Linked DNA regions of Syntrophotalea carbinolica DSM 2380. The protein of the gene in region 1 binds, or shares a complex with, the protein of each later gene. Links are inferred from orthologs where the notes say so. Each region holds a gene or a part of one and is shown on either strand. Other genes may lie near its edges.

What was found.
Region 2: the proteins of uvrB (region 1) and PCAR_RS15150 are in contact, whole or in part, in a crystal structure (PDB 7EGT), measured with the Thermus thermophilus proteins. The link is inferred for Syntrophotalea carbinolica DSM 2380 from one-to-one orthologs. Residues at the interface, in WP_096411307.1 of Thermus thermophilus: Glu23, Leu25, Arg26, Asp27, Gly28, Glu29, Arg30, Phe31, Arg55, Glu326, Asp327, Phe328, Glu379, Ser382, Gln383, His398, Gly400, Arg401; in WP_096412145.1 of Thermus thermophilus: His654, Arg656, Phe657, Gln666, Asp668, Glu669, Lys680, Arg681, Leu682, Ser683, Lys685, Tyr686, Ala687.

The regions. Positions count from the first base shown.
Region 1 is NC_007498.2:106,816-121,466, reverse strand. Bases 237-3,154 are described here. They hold uvrB (excinuclease ABC subunit UvrB), read left to right. Parts: upstream 237-652; coding sequence 653-2,656; downstream 2,657-3,154. Other genes in these bases: PCAR_RS01065 (hypothetical protein), read right to left, coding at 3,124-3,154; cysS (cysteine--tRNA ligase), read left to right, coding at 237-515. Also shown: more of cysS, read left to right, coding at 1-236; more of PCAR_RS01065, read right to left, coding at 3,155-3,330; PCAR_RS01060 (phosphatase PAP2 family protein), read right to left, coding at 3,563-4,375; PCAR_RS01055 (ABC transporter permease), read right to left, coding at 5,011-5,805; PCAR_RS01050 (ABC transporter ATP-binding protein), read right to left, coding at 5,802-6,740; PCAR_RS01045 (diguanylate cyclase domain-containing protein), read right to left, coding at 6,882-8,492; twin-arginine translocase subunit TatC, read right to left, coding at 8,489-9,271; PCAR_RS19105 (twin-arginine translocase TatA/TatE family subunit), read right to left, coding at 9,234-9,503; quinolinate synthase NadA, read left to right, coding at 9,682-10,596; mfd (transcription-repair coupling factor), read left to right, coding at 10,665-14,150; PCAR_RS01020 (peptidylprolyl isomerase), read left to right, coding at 14,219-14,651. UniProt on the Escherichia coli protein: The UvrABC repair system catalyzes the recognition and processing of DNA lesions. A damage recognition complex composed of 2 UvrA and 2 UvrB subunits scans DNA for abnormalities.
Region 2 is NC_007498.2:3,251,143-3,265,882, reverse strand. Bases 4,240-7,246 are described here. They hold PCAR_RS15150 (ATP-dependent helicase), read left to right. Parts: upstream 4,240-4,639; coding sequence 4,640-6,853; downstream 6,854-7,246. Other genes in these bases: pgaA (poly-beta-1,6 N-acetyl-D-glucosamine export porin PgaA), read left to right, coding at 7,137-7,246; PCAR_RS15155 (chloride channel protein), read left to right, coding at 4,240-4,647. Outside these bases: PCAR_RS15175 (Fur family transcriptional regulator), read left to right, coding at 1-370; rbr (rubrerythrin), read left to right, coding at 443-979; rd (rubredoxin), read left to right, coding at 1,066-1,227; PCAR_RS15160 (FprA family A-type flavoprotein), read left to right, coding at 1,404-2,591; more of PCAR_RS15155, read left to right, coding at 2,842-4,239; more of pgaA, read left to right, coding at 7,247-9,530; poly-beta-1,6-N-acetyl-D-glucosamine N-deacetylase PgaB, read left to right, coding at 9,533-11,455; pgaC (poly-beta-1,6-N-acetyl-D-glucosamine synthase), read left to right, coding at 11,458-12,714; poly-beta-1,6-N-acetyl-D-glucosamine biosynthesis protein PgaD, read left to right, coding at 12,723-13,268; PCAR_RS15125 (DUF4139 domain-containing protein), read left to right, coding at 13,404-14,740. UniProt on the Escherichia coli protein: A helicase with DNA-dependent ATPase activity. Unwinds DNA duplexes with 3'-5' polarity. Translocates on single-stranded DNA with 3'-5' polarity. Initiates unwinding more efficiently from a nicked substrate than double-stranded DNA.

The DNA.
Region 1 (14,651 bases):
ACGCCCGTTTGGGGTTGAGTCGTTTCTATGAAGGGCTCCATGCCGCCAGCGAAGTGCTGGCCGCCTGCCCGCCAGGCGACGTTACCTCGGAAGCCGGTGCAACGCTGGAAAATGTATTCCGCGAAGCCATGGACGATGACTTCAATACCGCCGCTGCCATTGGACACCTGTTTGACGCAGTGCGCACCATCAATCGCCTGATCACGGAAAAAGGCTTCCGCAAAAACCGCGAAAAGGTTGCTCAGGTTCGCGCGCTGTACGATGCGCTGCTGAAACTCGGCGGGGTTCTGGGGCTGTTTGTTTCCGATCCGGCAGCCTGGCTCAAACAGATGAATCTGGCCATGCTGGCGACCACCGGTTATACGGAATCCGACATTGAGGATTTCATCCGGCAGCGCCAGGAAGCCCGCAAGAACAAAGACTTTGCCCGTGCCGACGAAATTCGCGACGAGCTTGCCGCCAAAGGCATTCAGCTCCTCGACGGACCGCAGGGCACCGCCTGGAAGGCGCGTTAAAGTCCGCATCTTTTGCCTAGATAAACAGGGCCACCTCGCAAGGGTGGCCCTTCTTTTATGCCTCCCGGCCAGCCCCGGCCCGACGGCAAAGCACGACGGGTTTCTTTTTTCATCGTAACGGTATAAACTTCTCCATCATGGCTAAATTCAATCTTAAATCGAATTACCAGCCGCGGGGCGATCAGCCACAGGCCATCGAAGAACTGTCGACCGGATTGCAGCGTGGCGACAAACACCAGGTGTTGCTCGGCGTCACCGGTTCGGGCAAGACCTTCACCATGGCAAACGTCGTGGCACAGGTGCAACGCCCCACCCTGGTCCTCGCCCACAACAAAACCCTGGCGGCACAGCTGTACGGCGAGTTCAAGGAGCTGTTTCCGGACAATGCCGTCGAGTACTTCGTCTCCTACTACGACTACTACCAGCCCGAAGCCTACGTACCGACCACCGACACCTTCATCGAAAAAGATTCCTCCATCAATGAAGAGATCGACAAGATGCGCCACAGCGCCACGCGCAGCCTGCTCAGCCGCAACGACGTGCTGATCGTCTCGTCGGTATCCTGCATCTACGGTCTCGGTTCCCCTGAAGCTTATTACGGCATGCTTATCCGCCTGGAAACTGGCATGCAGCTTGACCGCAATGCCTTACTCAAAAACCTGGTGGAGATTCAGTACGATCGCAACGATGTCGACTTTCACCGCGGTACTTTCCGGGTGCGTGGCGACACGGTGGAAATCTTCCCGGCCTACGAAGAAAAACGCGCCCTGCGCATCGAGTTTTTCGGCGACGAAATCGATGCCATTTGCGAAATCGATCCGCTGCGCGGCAAAGTACTCGACCGTTTGGAGCGCACTGCAGTCTTTCCCGCCAGTCATTACGTGGCCACCCGCCCAACCCTCGATCGCGCTATTCGCGAGATCCAGGACGAGTTGCGTGAACGTCTCACCTGGTTCCGGGAAAACAACATGCTGCTGGAGGCGCAACGCATTGAGCAACGGACCATGTTCGACATCGAAATGATCGAAGAGATGGGCTACTGCCAGGGAATAGAGAACTATTCACGGTTCCTGGACGGACGCCAGGCCGGCCAGCCGCCCGCCACCCTGTTCGACTACTTCCCCGACGATGCACTTCTGTTCATCGACGAGTCCCACGTCACCGTCTCGCAGATCGGTGCCATGTACCGAGGCGACCGCTCGCGCAAAGAGACCCTGGTACGCTACGGCTTTCGCATGCCGTCAGCCCTCGATAACCGTCCCTTGACCTTTGAGGAATTCGAAGCCAAGGGCATTCAGACCATCTATGTCTCGGCAACCCCGGCCGACTACGAATTGCGCAAGGCCGATGGCGTGGTGGTCGAGCAGATCATTCGCCCCACCGGGCTGCTCGACCCGCCCATCGATGTAAGACCGGCCAAAGATCAGGTCGACGACCTTATTCACGAAATACGCCTCACCATCAAACAGAACGAAAGAGTCCTGGTCACCACCCTTACCAAGCGCATGGCCGAGGAACTCACCGGCTACCTTGGTGAACTCGGCATAAAGGTGCGGTATCTGCACTCCGATATCGATACCGTGGAACGTATGCAGATCCTGCGCGAGCTGCGCGAGGGGCTGTTCGATGTGCTGGTTGGCATCAACCTGCTGCGCGAGGGGCTCGATATCCCCGAGGTATCGCTGGTCGCCATTCTGGATGCGGATAAAGAGGGCTTTTTACGCTCCGAACGGTCGCTGATCCAGACTTGCGGGCGCGCCGCGCGGAATGTCGCCGGCCGGGTCATCATGTACGCCGACCGGATCACCCGCTCCATGCGCGCCTGCCTCGATGAAACCGAACGACGCCGCACAGCCCAGTTGGCTTACAACGAAGAGCACGGCATCACTCCGCAGACCGTCAAGAAATCACTGCGCTCGATCCTCGAAGATATAGCCGAAAAGGACTATGTGGAACTGCCGCAGGTCGCCGAAGAGCTTGGCGACTATCACACACCTCAGGATGTCAAAAACGAAATCGCCCGGGTTAAGGAGGAAATGCTGGCTGCGGCGGCCAATCTGGAGTTTGAAAAAGCTGCGGAGCTGCGCGACCGCATGCTGGAGTTGGATAAACTGGAGCTGTCCATCCGAAACGTAAAGTAGCCCGACGCAAACAGCCGACCGGGCATCTGTTTAAGGGAGGGTAATGCGACGGCACCTGAACGAACCGGGCTAGAAAGCACAGCTGGTTGCCGCTACGACCTTGTCCAGACAACAACTCACCGTATAACCGACAACGACCACCATGGCGATCAGAATCAAGGCGAAAAACAAAGAAGACCTGGCCATAAAGCTTCCTCAAGAACAATTGGCAATTCCCAAAGCTCGATAGACGGAAACCTCCGCGCAGATGAAACGGTACCACCGCGCGACAAGATTTAATCATATTAATTTGTCGGCACACAAAAAGCAAGGCATTCTAATCTTCCCTCACGCTGAATGGGGACGTAGTTCCATAAAGCATCAGCACCATGAGCCTTGGGCGTTTTCCATGATATAAAAAAGCGGCAGTCTTCATGACCACCGCTTCTCGATCCACCGCTTGAATCCAGGGTTATGTTGCCGATATCTCAGGCCTCGTCACCCCCTGGGCCCTTCTGCACCTTGACTTCCTCCAGTTTCGCACAAACCTCCGCGAACCCGGCTTTGAAAATCACACCATTTTCCATATAAGGCTCACCGTTGATCATCATGAAATACTGGCCATCGCCTTCTTCGCGATAAACGGTATAAGCGTAAGCACCATAGGTATCCGTGTGTATCGGCAGTGCATTCATATGGCTTCCTCCTATACTATAAGTCATATCTGTTCATCTCTATTACAATACCTTTTGCAAAGTGAACTACCAAACTTATTTAAAACATGGAGACAATCTGTTCCATACGGGAGGCATAACTATCATTGTTCTCCGCATAGCTGTCAGGTCCCTCACAAAAGCACTTCACAAAACATAACGGATAGAGGTTTTATTTGGTGTGAAAGCTGGAACGAACTGGCGCAGTACCAGATTATGCCGCAGATTTGTTTTGCGAGGCTAGATTTCTTAAAGGGAAACCCCTTACTCCGAAAAAGCTCCATACACAAAATATTATGCGGGCGATGAGCATTGCTATTGCGATAACAATGATGCCACCAATCCCATCTAATACATAATGCCATCCCAGCATTACCGTAGACATCCAAACCATCAGGAACCATGGAATTGTTACCCACAAAGTCCTACGCCAAATGTGAGCAAGTTGCCAAACGGCTATGCCCATCAACCCAACATGAAGGCTGGGCATCGCCATAGTCCCCGGCATTAATCCATTTTGCGTCACTTGACCATCCATATACAATCTCAAAAGTTGCTGCATTTTGGCACAATGGGTTCCAGCAAGATTGAATAATTCACTATTATAAAATGCTGGCCCAGCTGTAGGGAAAAGTAAATTTGAACATCGAGTAATGTAAAAGGCAATTACAACTGCCATGGCCACTTGCACAAATCGTTGGAGAGGGCAAAATCTGTACACAATAGCCATCGAAATAAAAACAAAAACCCATAGTGAGAAATAGACATGATCCCATAATTCTGGAACATCAACCCAAGAGCCGATAAGTTTAACAAACAAAGGCTTTTCAATTGTCCACAAGATATTGTCATACCATACAACGGTGATAGTACGATAAATTTCGGCAAGATTCGCACAACCAATTATTCCTAAACCCATGAGGCTGGAGACTACAACACCACTCCATGGATTAAGTTTGAAAAGTGTTTCTTTCCAGAGGTCACGAATGTTGACTTGTCCATTTTTCGGATCAATGAAATCAGACAAAGCGAAAAAAGACTCAATGATACCTGTAACAATAAAACAGAGGAAAAACAAAATTGGAAAATATATAACTCGATTAGCCCATCCTTCAAATGATAAATGACTAACTGAATATAGGCTAGCAAAGAGATATGTCGAGATTGATAGTATAGAGGTAATCAGGATGAGTGGAGATATTTGGAATAGAACTGTACGCATATTAGAGACCAAACCCACATTAAAATAGGAAACATAAGCAAGGGGTCAGATTACACACCACCGATACGCCGCACCAGCAAGGTTGGATCAAGGTGATCGTTCAAACAAGGAGATGTTCCAGATAAATTCGGGACTCCATAAAAAAACCGAACCGAATTGCCAAGTACGCACTCGACAACTATGCGTTGCCAGAAAAGTTTATAAAACATCCGACAGATATCAATTGAGATCGGCTTAAAATAACCGCTTTGTATTTCATTATACCTAATTTTTCATCGCCCCGACCGCTGTATGACTATCTATGCTTATCTCCAGAAGAGAATAATTTGCCAGGATTATTTAGGGTGTACGCAACATGAACATAGAAATTATTCAATCCTATACAACGAGACGTCAACGTTCTGGAAACCGAGAATCATACCCGAACCTGCAAATCACCTTTACAACCGCAACTTGTAGCCTCGCCCGATAAGCAAAGCCGCCCAGCAGAACAGAACAAAGGCCATGGCGAAAGTCGCGGAAAAAGACACCATCAGAGGCACGTCGCCCACCCCGAGAATGGTCTGCCGGAAGCCATCGATAAGATACAACATAGGATTGAAACGTGACAGATGTTCCCAGAACGGCGGCAGGATGGAGACGGGATAAAAGACGCCGCCGAGGTAAATCAACGGCACAATAAGGAAATTGTTGAACATCGACAGGGCGTCGAAGGTATTGGCGTGGATGGCGGCAATCAGGCCGAACTGGGCGAACAGAAAGCTGGCCAGGGCGGCCATGGCCAGGGTTGCATACGGATGCACCCAAGGCAGGTCGGCAAAAAAGGTGGAGATAACCAATACGGCGCCGCCGACCAGCAATCCGCGCAGCATGGCGGCAAGGGTATAGGCCAGGATAAACTGCGGTGCACTGATGGGCGTCACCAGCAGATCCACGATATTGCCCAGATAGCGGGAAATGAACAATGACGAGGAGGTATTAGCGAAACTGTTGGTAATAACGCCCATGAGGATCAGGCCCGGGATGACGAACTGCGCATAACTGAAGCCCTCAAGCACCGAGATACGCTCGCCAAGCGTGGCACCGAAAACAAAAAGATACAATGAAGCGGTTACGATAGGCGCCAGCAGCGTCTGGAAGGATACGCGCAAAAAGCGTCGCACCTCTTTTTGCAGGAGAGTCGCGAAAGGCAGCCAGGCCACGAATTTCTCGGGTTGCCGAAAACGTTCCATCATTTGCCACCTGCCTGTCCGTTGTCGGGGCGCGCCCCGGTAAGATGCAGGAACACCTCTTCGAGACCCGGGCGGGTCGTTTCGATATCCCTCACCGCGATGCCAAGGTCGGTGATACGTCGCAATATCGCACCGGCCCCCTGCCCGCCGTCGAGGACCAGATGCAACACCCGGCCGGCTTCTCGCATAGCCGGATGCAGATCGTGCAGCTCTACAGGCACCTGCTGCAGCGGTTGCTCGAGGGTCAGCTGCAAATGGCGGCCTTCGATACGTGCCAGCAGCCGCGCCGTTTCTTCCAGAGCGATAAGCTCCCCATGATTCATGATGGCGATACGACCGCACATCTGTTCCGCTTCCTCCAGATAGTGGGTAGTCAGCAGAACCGTCACGCCCTCCCGGTTGATCTCCCGCACAAAATCCCAGAGATTACGCCGCAACTCGACATCGACGCCGGCGGTCGGTTCGTCAAGGATCAACAGGCGGGGTTTGTGAATCATGGCCTTGGCGACCATGAAGCGGCGCTTGAGACCGCCGGACAATTTGTTCATCGATTTGTGCAGATGGGGACCGAGCCCCAACCGCTCAATCAGCAACTCGCGCCACGCATTGTCCCGCGGCACGCCGTAATAACCGGCATGGATTCTCAACGCGCGATCGATGGTGAAAAAGTTGTCGGTGACGATTTCCTGGTGCATGACCCCCACCAGACGTCGCGTGATACGGCGTTCGGCGCAGTTATCGTGCCCGAATACCTGCACCTGACCGGCATCGATGCGACAGACGCCGCTGATCATGTTGATGGTGGTGCTTTTGCCGGCACCGTTAGGCCCGAGCAGACCGAAGATCTCGCCCGGATGCACGGACAGGGAAAGGTTGCGAACCGCCGGCGTACCGCCGAAGGATTTTTGAAGTTGAGCGATATCGAGTGCAAAATTCATAACGGCACTATACCGCCAATCGAGGTGCGAATCAATGCAAGGGAAAGGATGTCGATTTTGCGAAAAGATCGCCAGGCGGTCGCGTCAATCCGACCTACCGCGAGGAAGACGTCTCTGCAGACAGGATGAACCGTATATTTACTAAACTCCACCGGGCATGAAGACACTCTGCGAAGCCGGCGCCTCCACCACCACATGGTCACGCCCCAGGAGCTTGGCCCGATACATGGCCTGATCCGCCGCTTTGATAAGCTGGGAAGGATCATCCTCGACATGGGGAATCATTGTCGCCACCCCGACACTCACCGTGACGACGGGTTTTACCGGCGAAGCGTGATGCGGGATCTTGCCCCCGGCTACCGCTGCGCGGCACGATTCCCCCAGGCTTTTGGCACCATGATCGGTTTGCGGCAGTATCAAGGCAAACTCCTCGCCGCCATACCGCGCCACCAGGTCGCCGGGACGCGCCACCACGGATTGAAGCATGCGCGCCACCTGGCGCAAACAATCGTCACCGGCCAGGTGCCCGTAATAATCGTTATAGGCCTTGAAATGATCGATATCGACCATGATCAGACTCAGCGGGTGCCGATCGCGCAGGGCCCGTTTCCATTCCTGCGCAAGATGATCGTCGAAAGAGCGGCGATTGGCAATGCCGGTTAAACCATCGGTCAGGGACAAACTGGCGAGTCGTCGATTGGCTTCGTCCAGCTCGTAAGTTCTTTGCGCAACCAGCTTATCAACGGACGCCGCACGCCTGCTCACAAACCACATCACCAGCGGCACCATCAAAGTGAGGAGCAACCCGGCCAGCCCGAGCAACCAGGGGGTTACGCTCCGATAACGACTGAAATAATCGCCGACGGGTTCGGCCTGCAATCGCCAATGGGCTTTTCCGACCACCGGTACATCATGTTCGCAGATGAAAGCCGACGGCAGCGGTACGCCGGTCTGCCGTCGGTAAGCATACAGCTCCCTGTTCGCAGCGGAGTTGCGGGCATCGATAAGGCGCACGGCGAGAAGATCCGGGAAATCCCCCCACCCAGAGCCCTGGAACAGGGTCGTAAAATCAAAGATGCCGACGATAAATCCGAGCAGATTATCACGCCGGGAGGCCTGCGTTTCCGGGCGCCCCGAATAAACCGGCAGCACCCCTAAAAAGGTGGGCTGCAAATCGTTTAAGCCGGCAATTTTGAAATTTCCGGCAACCTGGACCAGACCTTCGTCCCGGACGGCGTTCAACAGACTCAGGCATGCCGGGTCGGCGCCCAGATCCCCTCCCACAACCGGCTTGAAGGATGCCTCCGGCTCCAGAAAATATAGCGGGAAATAGGCCTTGCGAGAACCGGCAACCGTCCGCCAGCCCCCTGCCGAGAACTCATGAAATTGAAAACCTGAAGGGTCCGCATAACGCGCCAGCTCGAACGCCCGTCGCTGCGTTTCGGGGACATAAGGCACCCAGGCCAGGGCGCGGATCCCCGCATGGCGCTGCATAGTCTCGAAAGCCACAGCGGCGAATTCGCTTTCTTCGACCCTCTGGGAAGCGGAAAACAGGTTCTTAAACGCATAAAGCACTTCGAGATTCAAAAGAATTTGGCGATCAAAGATCACGGCTTTGGCTTCGACTTCACGCTGGAACGTGGTCAAAAGCTCCCGCTTTTCCACCATACGAAGGCGCCAGAACAGCAGCAAAGACAGACCGATGCCCAGCGATACCGCCAGAACCGTAATAATTTTGTAGGCCTTGTTCATTCGGCGCTGTTTTCCTCAGAGAAGGCGTCACGGCTGCGTTTCGCACCAACGCGAGCCACCACAATACTGACTTCGTACAAAACCACAAAGGGCCCGGCAATCGCCAACTGGGAAACGATATCGGGCGGCGTCAGAACAGCCCCGACGACAAAAGCCAGCAGCAGCGCCGTACGCCGTCGCCGGGCCAGCCAGAAATGGTCGACAATCCCCATGCGGGTGAGAAAAAAGATAAGGATAGGCAGTTCGAAAACCAGCCCGAAGGCCAGCAACAGTCGGCAGGATAGCGACAAATAGGCTCCCATGGAGAGCATGGCGCTGATATTGCCCACCTCGGTGCCATAACTGACCAAAAAGCGGAAAACCAGGGGAAAAACGTAACCGAACCCGAACCAGGCGCCAGCACCGAAACAGCCGCTGCTGGCCAATACGAACGGCAGCGCCAGACGTTTTTCGCTCGGATAAAGTCCCGGTGCGACAAACGCCCACAGTTGCCAGAAAATCACCGGCAGACTCAGCAACAGACCGGCCATGGCCGACAGTTTGATATAGGTAAAAAACGGCTCGGTCGCATGAATGAACACCAGGGAACTGCCCTCCGGCAGCGCCTGGCGCAAAGGAGCGGAAACGGCCTGAAACAATTGCTGGGAAAACGCGTAACAGATCAGGGCCCCAAGCAGCCAGGCGCCCCCCGCGATCATCAGGCGGCGCCTCAATTCATCCAGGTGATCGATCAGGGACGCATCAACCATGGGAGGAAGGAGGACGCTGTTCGCCTTCATCTTGCCGGGCATCCTCTTTCAGTGCCGCCGGACGACTCTCCTCGGCAACCTGATCGGCACCCCCGGAGGAGACATCTTCGGCGTGATCATCATGAAAATCCCGGGTCGCGCGCTTGAATTCCGCCAACCCCTTACCCAGGGCGCGAGCCAGCTCCGGCAGGCGCCGGGGCCCGAGAATGATCAAGGCCAAAGCCAGGATCAGTAAAAGTTCGGTCGGACCGATATTGAACATGTAGAAACCTCTTTTAATCATCGAAAGTTACCGTTTTTTCGGCATAAGCTGACAATAGCCGCAAACCCTCCCGCTGTCAAGCCGGTCAACACGGTTAACAGTTTGACAAATAAAGGGTTTTACACTATTATGCGCGCTATTATAATACCGTTTACCCCTTTACCGAAAAGGCCTATAAATGAATTCGCAACAACTCAAGGAGGAGATCCGCCGCCTGGCCAAAGAGCGCAACGCGTTGATCATGGCGCATTTTTATCAGCGCGATGAAATCCAGGAGATTGCCGATGTCGCTGGCGACTCCCTGGCCATGGCCATCGAAGCCGCGCAGACGGACTGCAAGGTAATCGTGTTGTGTGGCGTACATTTCATGGCGGAAAGCGCGGCGATACTGGCGCCCGACAAAACGGTCCTGCTACCTCGCACCGATGCCGGCTGCCCCATGGCCGACATGGTCGAAATCGATAAACTGCGGGAAATGAAAGCTCGTCTGCCCGGACGCCCCGTGGTAACCTATGTCAACTCCAGTGCGGCGATCAAAGCCGAAAGCGATATCTGCTGCACCAGCGCCAACGCCGTGGCCGTCGTCAACTCTCTGGACGAAGACGAAGTCATTCTGGTTCCGGATCGCAACCTCGGTCGTTACATCGCCGCCAACACCGATAAAAAGTGTTATTTCTGGGAAGGGTACTGCCCGTTTCACGATCAATTGCCCGAGGAAGACGTGCTGGCCGCCAAACAGGCACACCCGGACGCGCTGTTCCTGGCGCACCCCGAATGCCGGCCCCAGATTCTGGCCATGGCAGACCTGGTCGCTTCGACCAGCGGCATGATCGATTATGTCCGCACCAGCCCGGCTAAAAAATTCATTCTCGGCACCGAACAGGGCATTCTCTACCGACTGCGCAAAGAAAACCCCGACAAGCAGTTCATCATGCCTAATTCCCTGCTGTTCTGCAAAACCATGAAATACATCACTCTCGAAGAGGTTTTGCACTGCCTGCAGACCATGAGCCCCACAGTCACGGTACCCGCGGAGATCGCCGATGGCGCCCGCAAATCCCTGGAGCGCATGCTGGCTGTGCCGCGCGACTGAGGGAATCCACAATATATTAATCTACAGGACGGGGGGGCGCTCGAATGCGCCCCCGCTCTTTTTGATGCATGACACCTTCTGATCCCCATACGGAACTCCATCCGGCCCTGGACGAATTAGCCGCCACCCTGGAGGGCCTGCCTCACACTGAACTACTGGGCATGACCGGCACCAGCTGCGCCTTCGTGCTTGCGCGCCTGCTGGCCGAAAACCCCGCCCCTTTGCTGATACTGGCTGCCAGCCAGGAACAAGCGGTTCGCATAACCGCCGATCTCGGCTTTTATCTGGGTCGCCCCGACCAGGTATTTTACCTGCCCCACTGGGAAATGCGCCCCTACGAAGCCCTGCTGCCCCACCCCGCGATCGAAGCCACTCGCCTGGCAACACTGGCGGCGCTGGCCGACGGGCGCGCCCTGGCGCTGGTCATGACCGTGCGCTCCGTCATGCAGCGGGTCATGCCGCGACGCGTGCTCGCCGGGCTGCGCAGCTGCCTGCGGGAACAGGAGCTTCACCCCCGCGAAGCCCTGCTGCCGCACCTGGCCGAACTCGGCTACCATGCCGTACCGCTGGTGGAAGATCCCGGCACCTTCTCCGTGCGCGGCGATCTGCTGGATCTGTACCCGCCGACCCTGCCGGAACCGGTGCGCATCGAATTTTTCGGCGACCAGATCGAACGCATGCGCCCCTTCGATCCCACCACCCAGCGTTCCCGCGAACACCACATAGCCTCGCTGGAATTGCTGCCGGCAAGGGAAATGATCCTGGCCGGCGAGCACCTGGAAACCTTCGCGCGAACCCTTAAACAACGCGCCGATGCTCTCGGCATAGCGCGACCTCAACGCGAAGCCCTGCTCGAGGAAGCACGCGAAGGACTGCTCGGTCCGGGACACAGCTTCTTCATGCCCCTGTGCTACGACGGACTCGACACTATTTTCGACTACGTCACCGGCGGTCGACTGGTGCGTCTCGACCCTCCGGCCATCGCCCAGGAAATGGATCGGCTCAGCGATGAAATCAGCGAAGGCGAACATCGCATGGCGAACCATGGCGAGCTGTATCTGCCCGGGGATGCTCTCTACCTGAGCGGAAACGAGCTGGCCGACAGCCTCGCCCTTCTGCCGCACATCGACGTCACGACTCTGCGTCTGTATGACCTGGAGGAACAGACGCCGCGGGTGGCACTGCATACCGAAAGCAATGCCGACCTGCGCAGCAATCAGCAACAGGACGGTGGCCTGGCCGCGCAACTGGCCAGCCGCCTGCACGGCTGGCAGAAGCAGAACTGGCGCCTGCTGCTGGTCTGTCATCAGCAGGGCCAGGCCGAACGCCTGCAGGCCCTGCTGGCGGGACGCGGCCTCGACCTGCCGTTGCGCGACGGCATCGATATCGCCAAACTCGAACCGGGCCGCCCCGTCATCACCCTGGGCGAGCTGTCCAGCGGATTCCGCCTGCCGGATGAACACCTGGCCATCATCACCGAGGAAGAGATTTTCGGGCGTCGAGCCCGTCGCCGCAGCGGCGCTGCCGAAGCCAGGGCCAAAGCCCGGCTTTCCTCCCTGGCCGAACTGCGCGAAGGGGATCTGGTGGTGCATGCCGACCACGGCATCGGACGCTACCAGGGCCTGCAGCACCTGCAACTGCAAGGCAACGAAGGCGACTTTCTGAATCTGGAATACGCCGGCAAGGATCGTCTCTACCTGCCGGTGGAGCGCATCGAAAAGATCCAGAAATATGTCGGCGCCGAAGGTGCCATGCCGCGCCTCGACCGCATGGGCGGCGGCGCCTGGGAAAAGGCCAAACTCAAGGCCCGTGCCGCGGTCGAAGAACTGGCCCGCGAGCTGCTGCAGATCTATGCACGCCGCGAAATGCACGAAGGTTTTCATTATTCGCCGCCGGATGCCATGTTCCGCGAATTCGAGGCGGCCTTTCCCTACGAGGAAACCGCCGACCAAATGGCCGCTATCAACGATGTGCTGACGGACATGCAAACTCCGCGGGCCATGGACCGGGTGATCTGCGGCGACGTCGGTTACGGCAAGACCGAAGTGGCCATCCGCGCGGCCTACAAAGCGGCTCTGGACGGCAAACAGGTCGCCGTACTGGTTCCGACCACCATCCTGGCCCGCCAACACGGGCAGACCTTTGCCGAGCGACTGAAGGACACACCGGTCACCGTTGCGTCCCTGTCGCGGCTGAACAGCTCCGCCGAACAGAAACAGATTCTGCAGCAAGCCGCCGACGGCAAGATCGACATCCTTATCGGCACCCACCGACTGCTGCAACGCGACGTACGCTTCAAGGATCTGGGCCTACTGATCGTCGACGAGGAACAGCGCTTCGGAGTCACCCACAAGGAGCGCCTGAAAAAGCTGCGCGCCGAAGTCGACCTGTTGACCCTCACCGCAACGCCCATTCCGCGCACCCTGCACATGAGCCTGCTGGGACTGCGCGACCTGTCGGTCATCGACACGCCGCCGGTGGACCGCCAGGTTATACGCACTTACGTCAGCCGCTTCGACGACGATCTGATCCGCCAGGCCATCCTCAATGAACTGCGCCGGGGCGGACAGGTCTTTTTCGTGCATAACAGGGTACAGAATATCGGCGCCATGGCCGAATTCATTCAGAGTCTGGTTCCCGAAGCAACCGTGGCCGTCGGCCATGGCCAGATGACCGAAAAAGCTCTGGAAGCGGTGATGATGGACTTCGTGGAAGGCAAAACCAACGTGCTGGTGTGCAGCACCATCATCGAAAACGGCCTCGATATCCCCCGCGCCAACACCATTATCGTCAATCGCGCCGACTGTTTCGGGCTGGCCCAGCTATACCAGCTGCGCGGTCGGGTCGGGCGCTCGCACCTGCGTGCCTACGCCTATCTGCTGATCCCCGGCGAGAGCACCCTGACCCACGAAGCACGTGAACGGCTGAGGGTCTTGACCGAGCTGACCGAACTCGGTGCCGGCTTCCGCATTGCCAGCCACGACCTGGAGCTGCGCGGCGCCGGCGACCTGCTCGGTCCCAAGCAGTCGGGACAGATCGCGGCCATCGGTTTCGAGATGTATGCCGAACTGCTGGAAGACACCATTGCGGAACTTAAAGGCCAACAACGGGAAGACCGTATCGACCCCGAGATCCGTCTTGGGCTTTCGGCTTTTCTGCCGGAAAAATACCTGCCCGACCCCAACCAGCGGCTGGTGTTTTACAAACAACTGGCTTCCGCCGAAGACGAAGAAACCCTTTACGACCTGGCCGACGAATTGCGTGACCGTTTCGGGGATCCCCCCGATCCGACCCTGCTGCTGATGGAGGTCATGAAACTGCGGGTACTGATGAAACGACTGCGCATCGCCACCGCCGACTACGATGGCCACAGCCTGACCTTCGGGTTCGCCCAGGACACGCCGGTGCAGCCGGACAAAATCATCGCATTGCTCGACATGGATCCTAAAAAGTACAGCTTTTCTCCTGACTTCCGCCTCGGCATACGTCTCGGCAGACAGCCCGGCGAAGCCGCGTTGGGCGAGGCTAAAAAAGCGTTGCAAGGCCTCATTTAGCTATGTTACGTTTACCCACCTGGCGGCGCCCGGCACCCTTCGGCCCGCCTTTTCAAGGAGTCAACCTGATGCCCCGCTGCGGGTTAGCCACCATCATTCTGCTTCTGCTCATGCTCCTGCCGGCCTGCAAGGATCAGGATCGGCTGCCGTCTCAGGTGCTGTTACGCATCGATGGACGAACCGTTTCCCTGGAGCAGTTTCAACACGATTTCGCGCAGATCCTGCCAAGGGACCGCGTCCTCCCCAAAGATGAAGAACAGGCGCTGCGTCGCTCCTATCTGGCACAGCGCATCGATCATGAGCTGTTGCTGGCCGAAGCAACCAGACGCAAGTTGAGCGTTACGCCGGCGGAACTGCAGCAGGCCATCGCCAGTCATCTGGACCGCTATCCGAGCGGCGACTTCGAACGCATGCTGGCCGACCAGGGCCTTGCCGTGGAAGATTGGCAGCGTCTTCTGCAGGAACAGCTGCTGGTGGAAAAAGTCCTCGCCCTCATGGTTC
Region 2 (14,740 bases), 3.1 Mb from region 1 along the record:
ACGTCTGGCGGTCATGCGTGTGCTGACGGCGCGCCGCGACCATCCGACCGTCGACCAGTTGTATGACGATCTGACGGAGCAAATGCCGGGCATGTCCCGCACGACGGTTTACCGGGTGCTGGAAACTTTCGAGAGACTTGGCCTGGTGCGCAAAATCGACAGCCGTGCCTCCAAGGCGCATTTTGACGCCGACACCAGTCTGCATCCGCATATGGTATGTCTCGGTTGCGGCAAGGTGGTCGATTATCAGGATCGGGGATTCGGGATTCTGGAGCCCCCCGGCATCACCGATGACGGGTTTGAAATTATCGATTATGCGGTGACCCTGGTAGGTTATTGTCGGCAATGCCGAAGAAACGTTGATAATTGATACAAGTTTGGGCCGCAGGTTGTAAAAACCTGCACGAAATTTTACTTACTATGCAAAAAGAGAGGGAATGAAATGTCCGCATTGAAAGGAACCAAAACCGAAAAGAATCTGTTGGAAGCTTTTGCCGGCGAGTCCATGGCTCGTAACAAGTACAGCTACTTTGCGTCGGTAGCCAAAAAAGAAGGTTATCAGCAGATCGCTGCTATTTTTCAGGAAACCGCAGACAACGAAAAAGAGCATGCTAAACTGCATTTTAAAGCGTTGCAGGGGATCGGCAGCACCATGGATAATCTGAAGGCCGCCGCTGCCGGCGAAAACGAAGAATGGACCGAGATGTATCCGCGTATGGCCGAGGAGGCTCGAGAGGAAGGGTTCGACGATCTGGCGCGTATGTTTGAAAATATCGCCAGCATCGAAAAAGCTCACCAGGAGCGTTATGAGCGGATTGTCAAGGCTATTGAAGCCGGCACGGTCTTTACCCGCGACAGTGAGCAGTTGTGGAAATGTCGCAATTGCGGTCACTTGCTGACCGCCAAAGCGGCTTCCAATATCTGTCCGGTCTGCGACCATCCTCAGGCCTTCTTTGAAATCGAGGTCAACACCTTCTGATTGTGCTTTCCGGTCCTCCCGGGAATCCGGGAGGACCTTAAGTCGTCTCGTTTGTGACCGCCCCTTTTACCTTTAGGAGGAAATTCATGGAAAAGTATGTCTGTGACATTTGTGGCTATGTTTACGATCCTGCCGTGGGTGACCCTGACAACGGTGTGGCCGCCGGGACCGCTTTCGCGGATATCCCCGAGGACTGGGTCTGCCCTGTGTGCGGTGCTGCCAAGGATATGTTCTCGGTAGAGGGCTGATATGTTGCGAGATGGTTCCGGTTCGTTTATGACGGCCGGAACCGTATTTAACCGGGTTTTGCCGAAGTCGGCGGTAAACCGGGTGCCAAACAACATCCGACACGGACCGCTTTTCGGGGGTCTTTTTTTATACCACCGAAAGTCGCAATGACCGTTTTGAAAGGATTTATCTGGATATGATACCGAAAAAATTAGCCGAAGGCGTTTACGAAGTCGGTGCCATAGATTGGAATGTACGCGATTTTCATGGTTACTCGACCGATCTTGGCTCCACATACAATGCTTATCTGATCGTCGACGAAAAAATCGCCTTGATCGATACGGTCAAAAAGGAATTCACCGGGCAGTTGCTGGAAAAGGTTTCCCAGATCGTCGATCCCGCCAAGATCGATGTGGTGATCAGCAATCACACCGAAATGGACCATTCGGGAGGTTTGCCGGCGGTCATGGAGGTTATCGGCAAGGACAAGCCGATCTACTGCTCTAAGATGGGGCTGAAAAACCTGCGCCGGCATTTCCCTGCCGGGCTGAATCTGCAGGAAGTGGCGGACGGCCAGGAGCTGAGTCTGGGCAAGCGTACCCTGCAGTTTCTCGAAACCCGCATGATTCACTGGCCGGACAGCATGTTCAGCTACCTTAAAGAGGAGCAGATTCTTTTTTCCAGCGACGGTTTCGGTCAGCACTATGCCGGTCCGGAGCGTTTTGACGATGAAGTCGGCGAGGCCATCATGTGGCACGCCAAAAAGTATTTCGCCAATATCCTCTGGCCGTTTGCACCTCTGATTCAGAAGCTTCTGGACAAGGTGATGGGTATGAACCTGCCTATCAAGATGATCTGTCCCGACCATGGCATCATCTGGCGCCAGGATCCGTCCAAAATCATCAATGCCTATGTGGAATGGTGCAAGCAGCAACCCGAGGACAGCGCCCTGGTGATCTACGATACCATGTGGCACAGCACCGAGGCCATGGCCGAGCAAATTGTCGCCGGTTTGTGGGAAGTTGGCGTCAAGGCTCAGCCGATGCATGCCCGCAGCGTGCATCGCAGCGACATCATCACCGCCGCCTTCGATGCCAAGGCTCTGATTGTCGGTTCGCCGACGCTTAATAACGGCATCTTCCCGACACTGGCCGATGTCCTGACCTATCTGAAAGGTCTCAAACCCAAGAACAAGTTGGGGGCGGCTTTCGGTTCCTACGGCTGGAGCGGCGAGGCACCCAAGATGGTGCATCAAATGCTGGCCGACATGTCTTTGGAGATGGTCGAAGAGCCGCTTCGGGTCGAGTTCGTTCCCGAGCGGGAAACGCTGGAGTCCTGTCGTGATTTCGGGCGTCGTGTCGGGCAGGCTATAAAAAAAGATTGATTTTCAAGGCTGTTATTCGGTCAAAGGGCTGCTCTTCGTGAGTGGCCCTTTGTGTTTTATGCTGCAAAAAAAAGCGGTTTTCAGGGAAGAAGGTTGATTTAGCCGTTTCAACATTCTACTATACCCTGTTAATTTGTCTTGCCCCGGACCATTTCGGGGCTCACCCGGTTCCGCAACACAGGTCCCGCCCGGGACGAGGGAATCGGGCGTTGGTGTTTCCTTTTTTGAATTGCACACGACGAGTCGTATCATGCCGCACAGCGTACTTACTTCAGAGGCTATCGATTGGATCAGGGAACGTGTCCCGGCTTTTTTAAGCCGTCTGGGGATCAGCGAGCATACTTTCATGGCGCTGCTTGCACTGGGCGTGGGCGTGATGTCGGGGCTTGGGAACTTCATCTTTCGAAAGACCATCGACCTGATCCATTTGCTGGTGATAGAGCAGGGGGTGCGATTCTTTCACATATCCTTTGAACAGTGGAGTGCCGCGCGGTTCTGGTCGGTGCTGTTTCCGGTTACCGCCGGGGTGTTGATGATCCCTTTCGGGCTTTTCTTTGCCAAGGACCTGCGATTCGGTTTTTCCCATTTTCTCGAGCGGGTCAACCTGCGGGGGGCCAAAATCCCCGGTCGCACCATTGTGACCCGCGGGCTGGCCAGCGCCATCACGCTGGGCGCGGGCGGTTCGGCCGGGCAGGAAGGCCCCATTGCCCAGATCGGCGGTGCTATCGGCAGTCAGGTCGGCCAGCTTTTCAAGGTCAGTGGCGAGCGCCTGAAGCTGCTGGTGGCTTGCGGGGTTGCCGGGGGCATCGCCGCGACTTTCAATGCGCCCATCGCCGGGGTGTTTTTCGCCCACGAAATCGTACTGCTGTCGTCCTTTGAACTGACCAGTTTTACCTCCATCGTCATATCGAGCGGTATCGCAACGGTGGTTTCCCGCGCCCTGCTGGGCAATATGCCGGCTTTGCGGGCTCCGGTCCACATGCTGGCGCATCCCTGGGAGCTGGCTTTTTATCTGGTGCTCGGCATGCTGGTCGGGGTGTTGGCGGTAGGCTTCACTACCGCTCATTACCGTATCGTCGATCGCCTCGCCGCCCTGAAGGTGCACCGCCTGGTCAAACCGATAGTCGGGGGCGCCCTGGTCGGTATCATCGGCATCTTCTTCCCCCAGGTGTTCGGCAACGGCTACGAATTTATCGAAAACGTGTTGCTGGGCGAGGGCGTGCTGTTGTTGTTGGGCTGCCTGGTGCTGGCCAAGGCCCTGGCGACTTCGCTGACTCTCGGTTCCGGGTTGCCGGGCGGCATGTTTGCACCGTCGCTGTTCATCGGCGCCGTGACCGGCGGCGCGTATGGCAAAGCGTTGCAGATACTTTTCCCCGGCACGGTGCCGGCCACCGGTCCCTACGCCCTGGTGGGAATGGGGGCGTTTCTGGCCGCCGCCACCCATGCGCCAATGACGGCTATTTTTCTGTTGTTCGAGATGACCGGCAGCTACGATCTCATCATTCCCATCATGTTGTGCTGCGTGGTCGGTACCGCCATCAGCCGGCACCTCAAAAAAGACAGCCTCGATACCGTCGAGCTGTCCCGGGCCGGCATTAATCTGGAGGCGGGCAAAGAACGTAATATCATGAAGTCCCTGCGGGTCGGCGACGTTATGACCCGCGATCCCGAGTCGATTCCCGAAAACATGACGTTGCGGCAATTCAACCAGTTTATTGCCAGTACCAAACATACCAATTTCCCTCTCATCAATCGCAATGGAGGCTTGACCGGCATTATCTCGGTGCAGGACTTCCTGGGCGTGGTATTCGAAGGCGATCTGTTCGACCTGGTGGTGGTCAAGGAGTTGGCCACTCTCGATGTGGTTACCGTCAGTACCGGGGACAACCTCGACCAGGCCATGCGCAAGATCGGATATCGCAACATCGAACAGTTGCCGGTGGTCGATGAGCGCAACGGGCGCAAGCTGATCGGTATTGTCAGCCGGCGGGATATGGTGTCGGCCTACAACCGGGCCCTCATGGTGCGCTCCATGGAGGACGATGACGATGAGTGATCTGCTGACCTCTCTCAACGACTGCCAGCGGCAGGCCGTACTGCATGAGGACGGGCCGCTGCTTATCCTGGCCGGGGCCGGTTCGGGCAAGACCCGGACCTTGACCCATCGCATCGCCTACCTGATCCAGCAACAGCAGGTCGAACCCTGGCAGGTGCTGGCGGTGACCTTCACCAACAAGGCCGCGGCCGAAATGCGTGAACGTCTGCAGAGCCTGGTGGGCAACATCGATGGGTTGTGGATCAGCACCTTCCATGCGGCCTGTGCGCGCATTTTGCGGCGGGACGGCGAGGTGCTCGGCTACGGCCGTGACTTTACCATCTACGACGACCAGGATCAGCAGCGCCTGATCAAGGATTGCCTGGCCCAGCTGCGTATCACCGAAAAAGACCTCAAGCCGCGAGCCGTGGCCACCGCCATCGATCAGGCCAAAAATCGCGGTCTGCTGCCCGAGGAGTATATCCCCGGGGATCATCGTGGCGAGCAGGTGGCTCGCGTGTATGAGCTTTATCAGAAGCGTTTGCAGCAGGCCAACGCCCTCGATTTCGGCGATCTGCTGCTGCAGACGGTGCGTCTGTTCCGCGAGTATTCGCATATCCGCGACGCTTATCGCCGACGGTTTGCGCATCTGCTGGTCGATGAATTTCAGGACACCAACCAGGTGCAGTACGCCATGGTCAAGGCGTTGGCCGACGACGGGCGCCATCTGTGCGTGGTCGGGGACGACGATCAGTCCATTTATGCCTGGCGCGGTGCCGAAATCGGCAATATCCTCAATTTCGAGCGGGATTTTCCCGGTGCCAGCGTCATCCGACTGGAACAGCACTATCGTTCTTCCGCCACGATTCTTGAAGCGGCCGGCGAGGTGGTGGCCTGCAATATCGGGCGCAAGGGCAAGACCTTGTGGACCGATAACCCGGCCGGCGAGCCTTTGACCCTCGAACCCTTGCCCGACGATCTGGAGGAAGCGCGTTTTGTTGCTGCCGAAATCGCCCGCTTGCGCGATGCCGGACGTCATTTGCGCGATGTGGCGGTATTTTATCGTACCAATGCCCAGTCCCGGGTGCTGGAGGAAACCCTGGTGCGCGAGGGCCTGCCGTACGTCATGGTCGGCGGGGTAAAGTTTTATGCCCGCATGGAGATCAAGGACGTGCTGGCGTATCTCAGAGCGCTGGCCAATCCGGCGGATTCCCTGTCGGCCCGGCGTATCGTCAATGTGCCGTCGCGCGGTATCGGCGCCGTGACCACCGGTCGTATCGCCGAGCACGAAGAAGAGGCCGGCGGGTTTCTGGCGGCTTGTCGTCTGTGTCTGGAACGGGGGGTGCTCAAGGGCGCTGCGGCCAAGAAAGTCGCCGCGTTCAGCGCGTTCATGGAGCGCTTTGCACAACGCATGACAGAGGTGCCGTTCCCTCAGTTGACCGCCGATCTGCTCGAGGAAAGCGGTTATGCGCCGAATCTGCGGGAAGAGGCCCAGTCGGCCATGACCGAGGGCGAACGAAAAGAAGCCAAGGGGCGCCTGGAAAACCTCGAACAGTTACTGGCCGGCATGGAAGAGCACCAGGCGACGGAGAGCTCTCTGCAGGAGTATCTCGAGCAGGTGGCCCTGGTCACCGACCTCGACTCCTACGATACCCGCCTTGATCGGGTGACCCTCATGACCCTGCATGCGGCCAAGGGGCTGGAGTTTCCGGTGGTGTTCATGACCGGCATGGAGGAGGGTATCTTCCCCCATGGTCGCGCGGCCGGAGAGCGCGACGATGTCGAGGAGGAGCGTCGTCTGTGTTACGTCGGGATGACCCGTGCCATGCAGAAGCTCTATCTCACCCACGCCCGCCGTCGCCGGATCTACGGCGATTACCAATACAACGCTCCCAGCCGTTTTCTCGCTGAAATCCCGCCGCATCTGATGGGGGACAAGCCGGCCCCCGCGTTGCAGAAACCGGCCACCCACAACCTGGCCTCGGTGTTCGAGCAAATCGAACCGACCCCCTTCGAGGAGAGCGAGGATTTTTTTGAGGATGTGCAAGTGGTGCCCGAAGCCGAAGAGGGCTTGCGGGTCGGGTTGCATGTGCGTCACGTTAAATTCGGCGTCGGCGTCGTGCGTCGTCTGGAAGGCAACGGTGATCAGCAGAAAGTCATCGTTCAGTTCCCCGGCGTGGGTTTGAAAAAACTGCTGGTCAAATTTGCCGGCCTCGAGCCGGCCTGAATGGTCCGTTAGCTCTGCCTTTCCCCTGTGATGGCCCCTCCCTGAAGCGATTCTGGCATGCCTGCCGTTTGAATTCTGACTATAACAGTGTTTTTTTGTAATGAAAAAATTATGATTATTTGTTATCATGTCAATTCTTTTAATTCATGTGAAAAATCTTACTTGTTAAGTGCGGCCCGGCAGGCGGCCGGTGTGGATATATCAGGGGGACATCAGCGTGAGGGGTACCAGCGGCTCGCTCAGAGCCTTTCTGCAAGGGTTATCATATGTGCGGCGGTGGCGTGTGTCTGTCACCATTTTGACAATAACGCTGTTGTTTTCCAGTCTGATGTTGCTTGTCGTTGCCCCGGCATGGGCACAACCGCCAGTTTTGGACCATCACCAAGCGGTGGAACTGGCGCGTCAGGGAGATTATGCCGAGGCTCTGCCATTGCTGGAACAGCTGCATCGCAGCAACCCTGCCAATCAACCCCTTCTCAATGATTATCTTGCCGTTCTGGCCTGGGCGGGAGAAGATGCCCGCGTAGCGGGCCTGTTCGAGCAGGCGGATCCACAACGGATCCCTTTCTATGTGCTGGAAGCGATCGCCGAATCCCTGCGTCGTCAGAAATCCTTCGATAAGGCCGAAACTCTTTATCGACTCGGCATCGAACGCTTTAGTTCGCAGCCCTCTTTGCGTGTGGGGCTGCTCCTTACCCTGGCCGACGCCGGCAAACATAGTGAAGCCGCCGATCTTGCCAAATCCCTCGAGCAACTCTACCCGGGGCATATCGGGACACAGTACGCCCTAGCTCATGCGGCTGAAGGGCGCGGTGATTATGTGACCGCCTTACAGTGCTACCAGCGCATCCTAACCTGGCAACCACAGTCGCAGTGGGCACAGCGTATGGAGATCCTGACTCTCGCGGCCATCGGCGATCCCTTTCTGGCCGGTGAACTGGCGGAACAGCGGCCGGGTCTTTTAACCGATTCAGAAATTCATCGTCTGCGGGCCAACCGTGCGGCCCTGGTCACCCGCTGGGGCAGTTACGGCAGCGAAGTGCATAAGGAACGGTTTGACGGAACCGATCGTGCTCTGGAAATGTTGGAGGCCAATGAACGGGCGGCCCGTGCCGACCTTCCCCGGAGTGAAGGTTTTGCCCGGCGGGCCCGCATCGATCGTTTGGTGGCTTTGCGTGACCGGGTGGAAATGGCTCGTGTGGTGGAGGAGTACCGTTCTTTACAGGTCGATCCCGACGAACTGCCTCCCCATGCCCAGCAGGCTGTCGCCGACGCTTTTCTGTATCTGGAAGAGCCGGTCCGGTCTGCAGACCTTTATCGGCGGGTATTGGCGGCCCAACCTGATAATTTTGAAGCTACCCAGGGTTTATTTTATGCCTACCTCGAGCAGGAAGATTTCGATGGTGCCCTGGCGTTGGCCGAAAAGACGCTGACGGAGCAGGCCGATGGTCCCAAGAGATTGGAGGCGGAGTTGCTGTCCATTCTGGGGCAGATCTTTGCTGGAGATCTGAAGGAAGGCGAAGCCCGTTTGACCCCGCTGTACCATCAGGCTCCGGCCAATCTCGATATTCTGGGTGAAATGGGCGGTGTATACGGTGCCCGTGGATGGCCGCGGCGCGCGGAACAAGCTTACCGTCTCGGACTGGCCCTCGACCCGGCCTATCTATCGCTGCGCACAGGCTATGCGGAAAACCGCATGGACCTCAACGAATTCGAACAGGCCGGGACCCTCATCGGCGAGTTGGGTGCCGAATATCCCGAGCATAAGGCGGTGCAGCGTCTGCAACGGTTGTGGGAAGCCCATAATATGCGGGAGTTGCAGGTCTCCGTCGCCGCCGGTTGGAGTAGCGGATCGACCTTTGGCAGCCGCGACCTCTCGCTGGCGGCAACCCTGTTCTCCTCGCCGGTCCGCCATCGCTACCGGGGATTTGCAGCTACCTATCTGCAGCATGCTTCTTTTCCCGAGGGGGATAAAACCCTGCAGCGCTTCGGGGCTGGGATTGAATATCGGCATCGGAATGTTCAGGGTACGGCCGAAATGACCTGGAGCCTTTCCGGCGGGCAAAAATTGGGGGCGCGTTTGGCCGCCGTCTGGACACCGGACGATGTGTGGTCGATTCCCGTCGACATGGAACTGTTCAGCCGCGATACCCCTCTGCGCGCCCTTAAGCACGGCATTCATGCCGACTCGGCGAGTATCGGCGTCAATTATCGCCGCGATGATTTGCGGCGCTATTGGCTGCGTGCCGGATTTATGGATTTCAGCGACGGTAATTTCCGTTACAGTCTGCTTGGCGGGGTCGAACAGGGGCTGATCGTTTGGCCTCACTACCGGCTCGACGGTCTCCTCGAGTTTTATACCTCGGCCAACAACGAAGACAATACGTATTATTTCAATCCCAGCCGGGATGCCGATATCACCCTGACCCTCGCCAATGATTGGCTCCTTTACCGCCATTACCGTTTTTCCTTCCGCAACCGTTTGGCCGTCAGTGTGGGCGGTTATTGGCAACAGGATTTTGGCATCGATCCGACGGTGGCTTTGCGTTATGAGCACGTCTGGCAATATTCCCCGCGGTTTTTTCTGCTCTATGGTGTGAGTCTGGCCCGGCACAGTTACGACGGCGACGGAGAAAACCAGCTGGGCTGTCACCTCGAACTGAACTGGAGGTTTTAATCATGCGGATCGCGGGGATCGTACTGCTGCTTTTGATGAGTGTGGCCGCGCCGGCGCTGGGCGACGACTTTATCAGTCTCTGTTTTCATGATGTTCGCCCAGATGTCGGACGCGGCGATGATCTGAGCATGTCAACGGATCGTTTCGTGGCTCTGTTGACATGGTTGCGTCAGCATCACTATCAGCCGATCGGCATCGATGATTTGCTGCGGGCCCGCCAGGGGGAGAAGCCCTTGCCGGAAAAGGCCGTGCTGTTGACTTTCGATGATGGCTACCGCGGCTTTTACAGCCAGGTGTTCCCCCTGCTCAAGGCTTACCGATATCCGGCGGTGTTGGCCGTGGTCGGCAGTTGGTTGGATGCCGCGCCGGGAGAAACCGTCGATTACGGAGGCAAGCTGGTACCGCGGGAGAAATTCCTGTCCTGGCCACAGTTGCGGGAGATGGCTGAATCCGGACTGGTGGAAATCGCCTCACACAGCTACAACGGCCATGGCGGCATTCTGGCCAATCCACAGGGGAACTGGCAGCCGATTTATACCGCAAGGGGCTATGATCCGGAGACGGGGCACTATGAGAACGATGCGACCTATATTGCGCGTATCCGTGCCGATCTGGAGAAGGGTGCGGATCTGATCGAAAGGAAGGTCGGTGTTCGCCCCCGGGTTATGGTCTGGCCATTCGGCAAATACTCGAAGCCTGCCGTCGGAGCCGCAAGTAAGGCGGGGATGTCGGTGGCTCTGGGGCTCGGTGACGGTCCAGGCGATACGGATCATCTGACCGAGGTAAAACGTTTCCTGATCGAGGGCAGTCTGCCACTGTCCAGTCTGGCCTGGAGACTCCGCAACCTTCTGGCCAGAGATTCCAGGCGCGTGGTGCAGGTCGATCTCGATTACATCTACGATCCGAATCCGGAGCAGACCGAACGCAACCTGGGGCTTTTGCTCGATCGTATCAAGGCGATGCAGATCACGACCGTTTACCTGCAGGCTTTTGCCGATCCGGACGGCGACGGGGTCGCGGATGCCCTGTATTTCCCCAACGATTATTTGCCGGTGCGGGCCGATCTGTTTAACCGTGTCGCCTGGCAACTCAAAACCCGTGCAGGGGTCAAGGTCTATGCCTGGTTGCCGGTACTTGGCTTCGAAATCGGGCGACCGGATCTGTTGGTTCTAAGTCAGCAACCGGAAACAGGGAAGATATCTCCGGATCCTCACGCCTATAAACGCCTCAGCCCCTTTGTGCCGGAGGTCAGAGCCCTGGTGCACGGCATTTACGGAGATTTGGCACGCTATGCCGATTTTGACGGGGTGTTGTTTCATGATGATGCGGTCCTGTCGTCCTTTGAAGATGCCCAGCCTGCGGCCATGGCCTGGCGCCGGGAACGGGGCTTAAAGGATGATTTGGCGGGGGTCTGGAGTGAGGAAGAGCGAACGCGCTGGAGCCGCCTCAAAACCGAATATCTGATCGTGTTTACGCAGGAACTGGCCGATGCGGTGCGGGCATACCGTCCCGAGATTGAAACCGCACGCAATCTTTACGCACCGGCGGTGCTGGCTTCCGATGGAAAGCTCCGTTTCAGCCAGGATCCCGGGTTGTTTTTGGAAGCTTATGACTTTACGGCCTTGATGGCCATGCCCTATCTCGAGGGTGCCTCTGACCCGGAATCCTGGTTGCGGAAATTGGTAGCGGCCATCGCGTGTTTTCCAGACGGTTTGAAAAAAACTGTTTTCGAACTGCAAAGCATTGATTGGAACGGGCGAAAACAGCCTGTTCCCACGGAGACCCTGGCGCGGCACATGCGGCTTTTGCAGAGCTTGGGTGCAGTGAACTTTGGTTATTATCCAGATGACTTTCACCGCGACCATCCGGCGGCGACGTCTTTGTACTCGGCATTTTCCGTAAACAGTGATCCGTTTGAGAAGTAGCTATGGAACCGATATTTTTCATCTTACAGGCGTTGCTCGACTTTGTGTTTTATTATCCGTTATTCATGGCTTATCTGTGGATGGTCGGGGGACTCGATTATTATCTGCGTCGCGAGTACCGCAAGGCACGACCTGACGAACTTCCCAGCTTATCATCCTATCCCCTGGTCTCGATTATTGTTCCGTGTCACAACGAAGCAGAACATCTACACGATACCATCGGCTATCTGTTTCATCAGCGATATCCCGATTACGAGGTTATAGCCGTTAACGACGGCAGTACCGATGAGACCGGGCGGATGCTCGACGATATGGCCCGGGAAAATCCGCAACTGCGGGTGGTGCATTTCGAGACCAATCAAGGCAAGGCCATGGGATTACGCATGGCGTCGCTGGTGGCCCGGGGGGAATTTCTGGTTTGTATCGACGGCGACGCACTGCTGGATCCCGATGCGATTTTCTGGATGATGCAGCATTTTCTGGAAGGTCCCCGGGTTGGCGCTGTCACCGGTAATCCCCGCATCCGTACCCGTTCGACGCTGTTGGGCAAAATCCAGGTTGGGGAGTTTTCCGCCATCCTCGGGCTTATCAAACGGGCCCAGCGCGTTTACGGAAGGGTTTTTACCATGTCCGGCGTGGTTTCCGCATTCCGTAAAACGGCACTGCATCATGTCGGTTACTGGAGTGTCGACATGATGACCGAGGATATCGATATCAGCTGGCGTTTACAGCTTAGTCACTGGGATATCCGTTTTGAGCCGAATGCCCTGTGCTGGATTCTGATGCCGGAAACCCTCAAAGGCTTGTGGAACCAGCGGCTGCGCTGGGCGCAGGGTGGTAGCGAGGTATTGTTGCGTTACCTGCGTCATATGTTTAAATGGCGCTCGCGCCGAATGTGGGGGGTCTATTTTGAATATTTTACGAGTATTATCTGGTCGTACGCCATGTTACTTATCGGGTTGATATGGCTTTGGGGGTTGTTCTTTCCCCTGCCTGCCGATATGCGGCTTCCGACCCTTGTTCCGGCATGGTCCGGTGTGGTTTTGAGTCTGACCTGCCTGTTACAGTTCGCGGTGGCGATGTTTCTCGATTCCCGCTATGAACGAGGTCTGGGGCGCTGTTATTACGTGATGATCTGGTACCCGCTGGCATTCTGGCTCATTAATATGTTTACCATCGTCGTAGGGTTGCCAAAAGCATTGCTGAAAAAACGCGGCGAACGTGCAGTCTGGACCGCGACCGACCGCGGAATTTATTAGGGGGAACGATGGGCGACAATTTAATTATTGAAAAGCCCGAAGCCCAGAACCGCGGGCAACGGCTGGCCCAGGGGGTGCTGACGGTAGGTTTCTGGTGTCTTTTTTTGAGTCTGCTACGTCCCCTGCTGACGTTGTTCGCATGGTTGATCGGCATCCGGCTTTTTACCTATGAGATGATCGAAAAAGACGGTGGACGGTTATTGCTCGAGGCGTTACGTAATTACGGATTGGTGGTGTTGGTGCTGGCTGTGATCCTGCGGACCTGGGCCTGGTACAATCACCGTCGCTTCGCGGGCAGGGAAAAGCGGCGTAATACGATGCCCCCGCTTTCTACTGACGAGATCACCGGATACTATGGTGTGGATCCTACGGCTTTGGCCATGTGGCGAAAAGATGGCAGTTTATATGTCCGGCATAATAAGGAAGGCAAGGTTCTGGAGGTTCAGACGGCGCAGCCGCCGCCATGGGGGGATTGCGCATGCAGTGTCAGCTTGTCACGGGCCGTTTCTCCCGAGGGGGACGATGCCAACTCCCCGCCACCCTGCGCTCCCTGAATGGTTCGGGCATGTGTATTTTTTGAGTCGGGTGCCGTTGCTATGGTTTTGCTCTGGTAGAATGGTCGGTAACTAACAGCTTTTTCCATGTTGAGGGCTGTCGCCGGTTTGCCGTCCATAAGTGGGGAGATAATAATGATGAGAATACGGCTTTTATTGCGGATCTTTGTGGCTTTTGCTCTGACAGGGAGTATCTCTGCCGCGTTCGCAGGCACAGAAATAACGGAACTACGCAGTACGCCTGCCGATCAGCAGCAAGTGGCGGTGACCATCTACAACAGTAACCTGGCCCTGGTCAAGGATCTGCGTCGCTTGACTCTGCCGCCCGGAGAAAATCTGCTGGCCTGGCGTGGAGTCGCGGCCGGTATGCAGCCGGAAACGGCTCTTTTGCGGCCGGTTAAGGGCGCTGGTGACTTCCGGGTAGTGGAGCAGAGTTTCGATTTCGACCTGTTGACCCCCGGCAAGTTGCTGGAAAAATATGTCGGCCGCACAGTGCAGGTCGTAAGGGTGCATCCGCAGACCGGTGCCGAAACCGTCGAGTCAGCCCGGGTGCTGGCGGCCAACGGCGGGGTGGTGCTGCGCATGGGGGATCGCATTGAAACCGGCGTTCCCGGACGCCTGGTCTATCCCGACGTGCCGGCCAACCTGCGCGATCGTCCGACCCTGGTGGTGCAGGTGGCGACCGATAAAGGCGGAACGCGCGATCTGGAGCTGAGTTATCTGACCGGTGGTTTATCCTGGCAGGCCGATTACGTGGCCGAACTCGACGATCGGGATGCGCATCTTGACCTGTCCGGCTGGGTAACGCTGAACAACCAGAGTGGCGCCACTTACAATCAGGCACGTTTACAACTGGTGGCCGGCGATGTGCACCGTGTCGGCCGGCAGGGTATGGGCCGGCAGGTTTTTGAGGAGCGGGCCATGAAGGTCATGGCCGCCGCACCCGCCATGGCCGAGGAGAGTCTGCTCGACTATCATCTCTACACCCTCGAGCGTCTCACCACCATCCGTGAAAACCAGGTCAAGCAGGTCGCTTTGCTGAATGCCTCCGGCGTTCCTGTGAGCAAGGAATACCTGCTGCGCGGCGGCGAATATTACTACCGCGGGCGTCACGGTATGCTCGGCAAAAAACTCAAAGTGGCGGTATACCTGGAATTTAACAACAGTACCAAGGCCGGACTGGGAATCCCTCTGCCCAAGGGCGTTTTGCGGGTCTACAAAAAAGATACCGCCGGCAACGCCCAGTTTGTCGGTGAAGATCGCATCGATCACACCCCCAAAAACGAAAAAGTTCGCCTGCGCCTTGGCGACGCTTTCGACGTGACGGCCGATCGCATCCAGACCGATTACAAAAAAATTGCCGGCGGACCATCGGGAACGGTCATCGAGACGGCCTATCGGCTCGAGTTGAAAAATGCCAAACGCCAGCCGGTTACGGTCAAGGTCGAGGAACCGATGCCCGGGGACTGGCG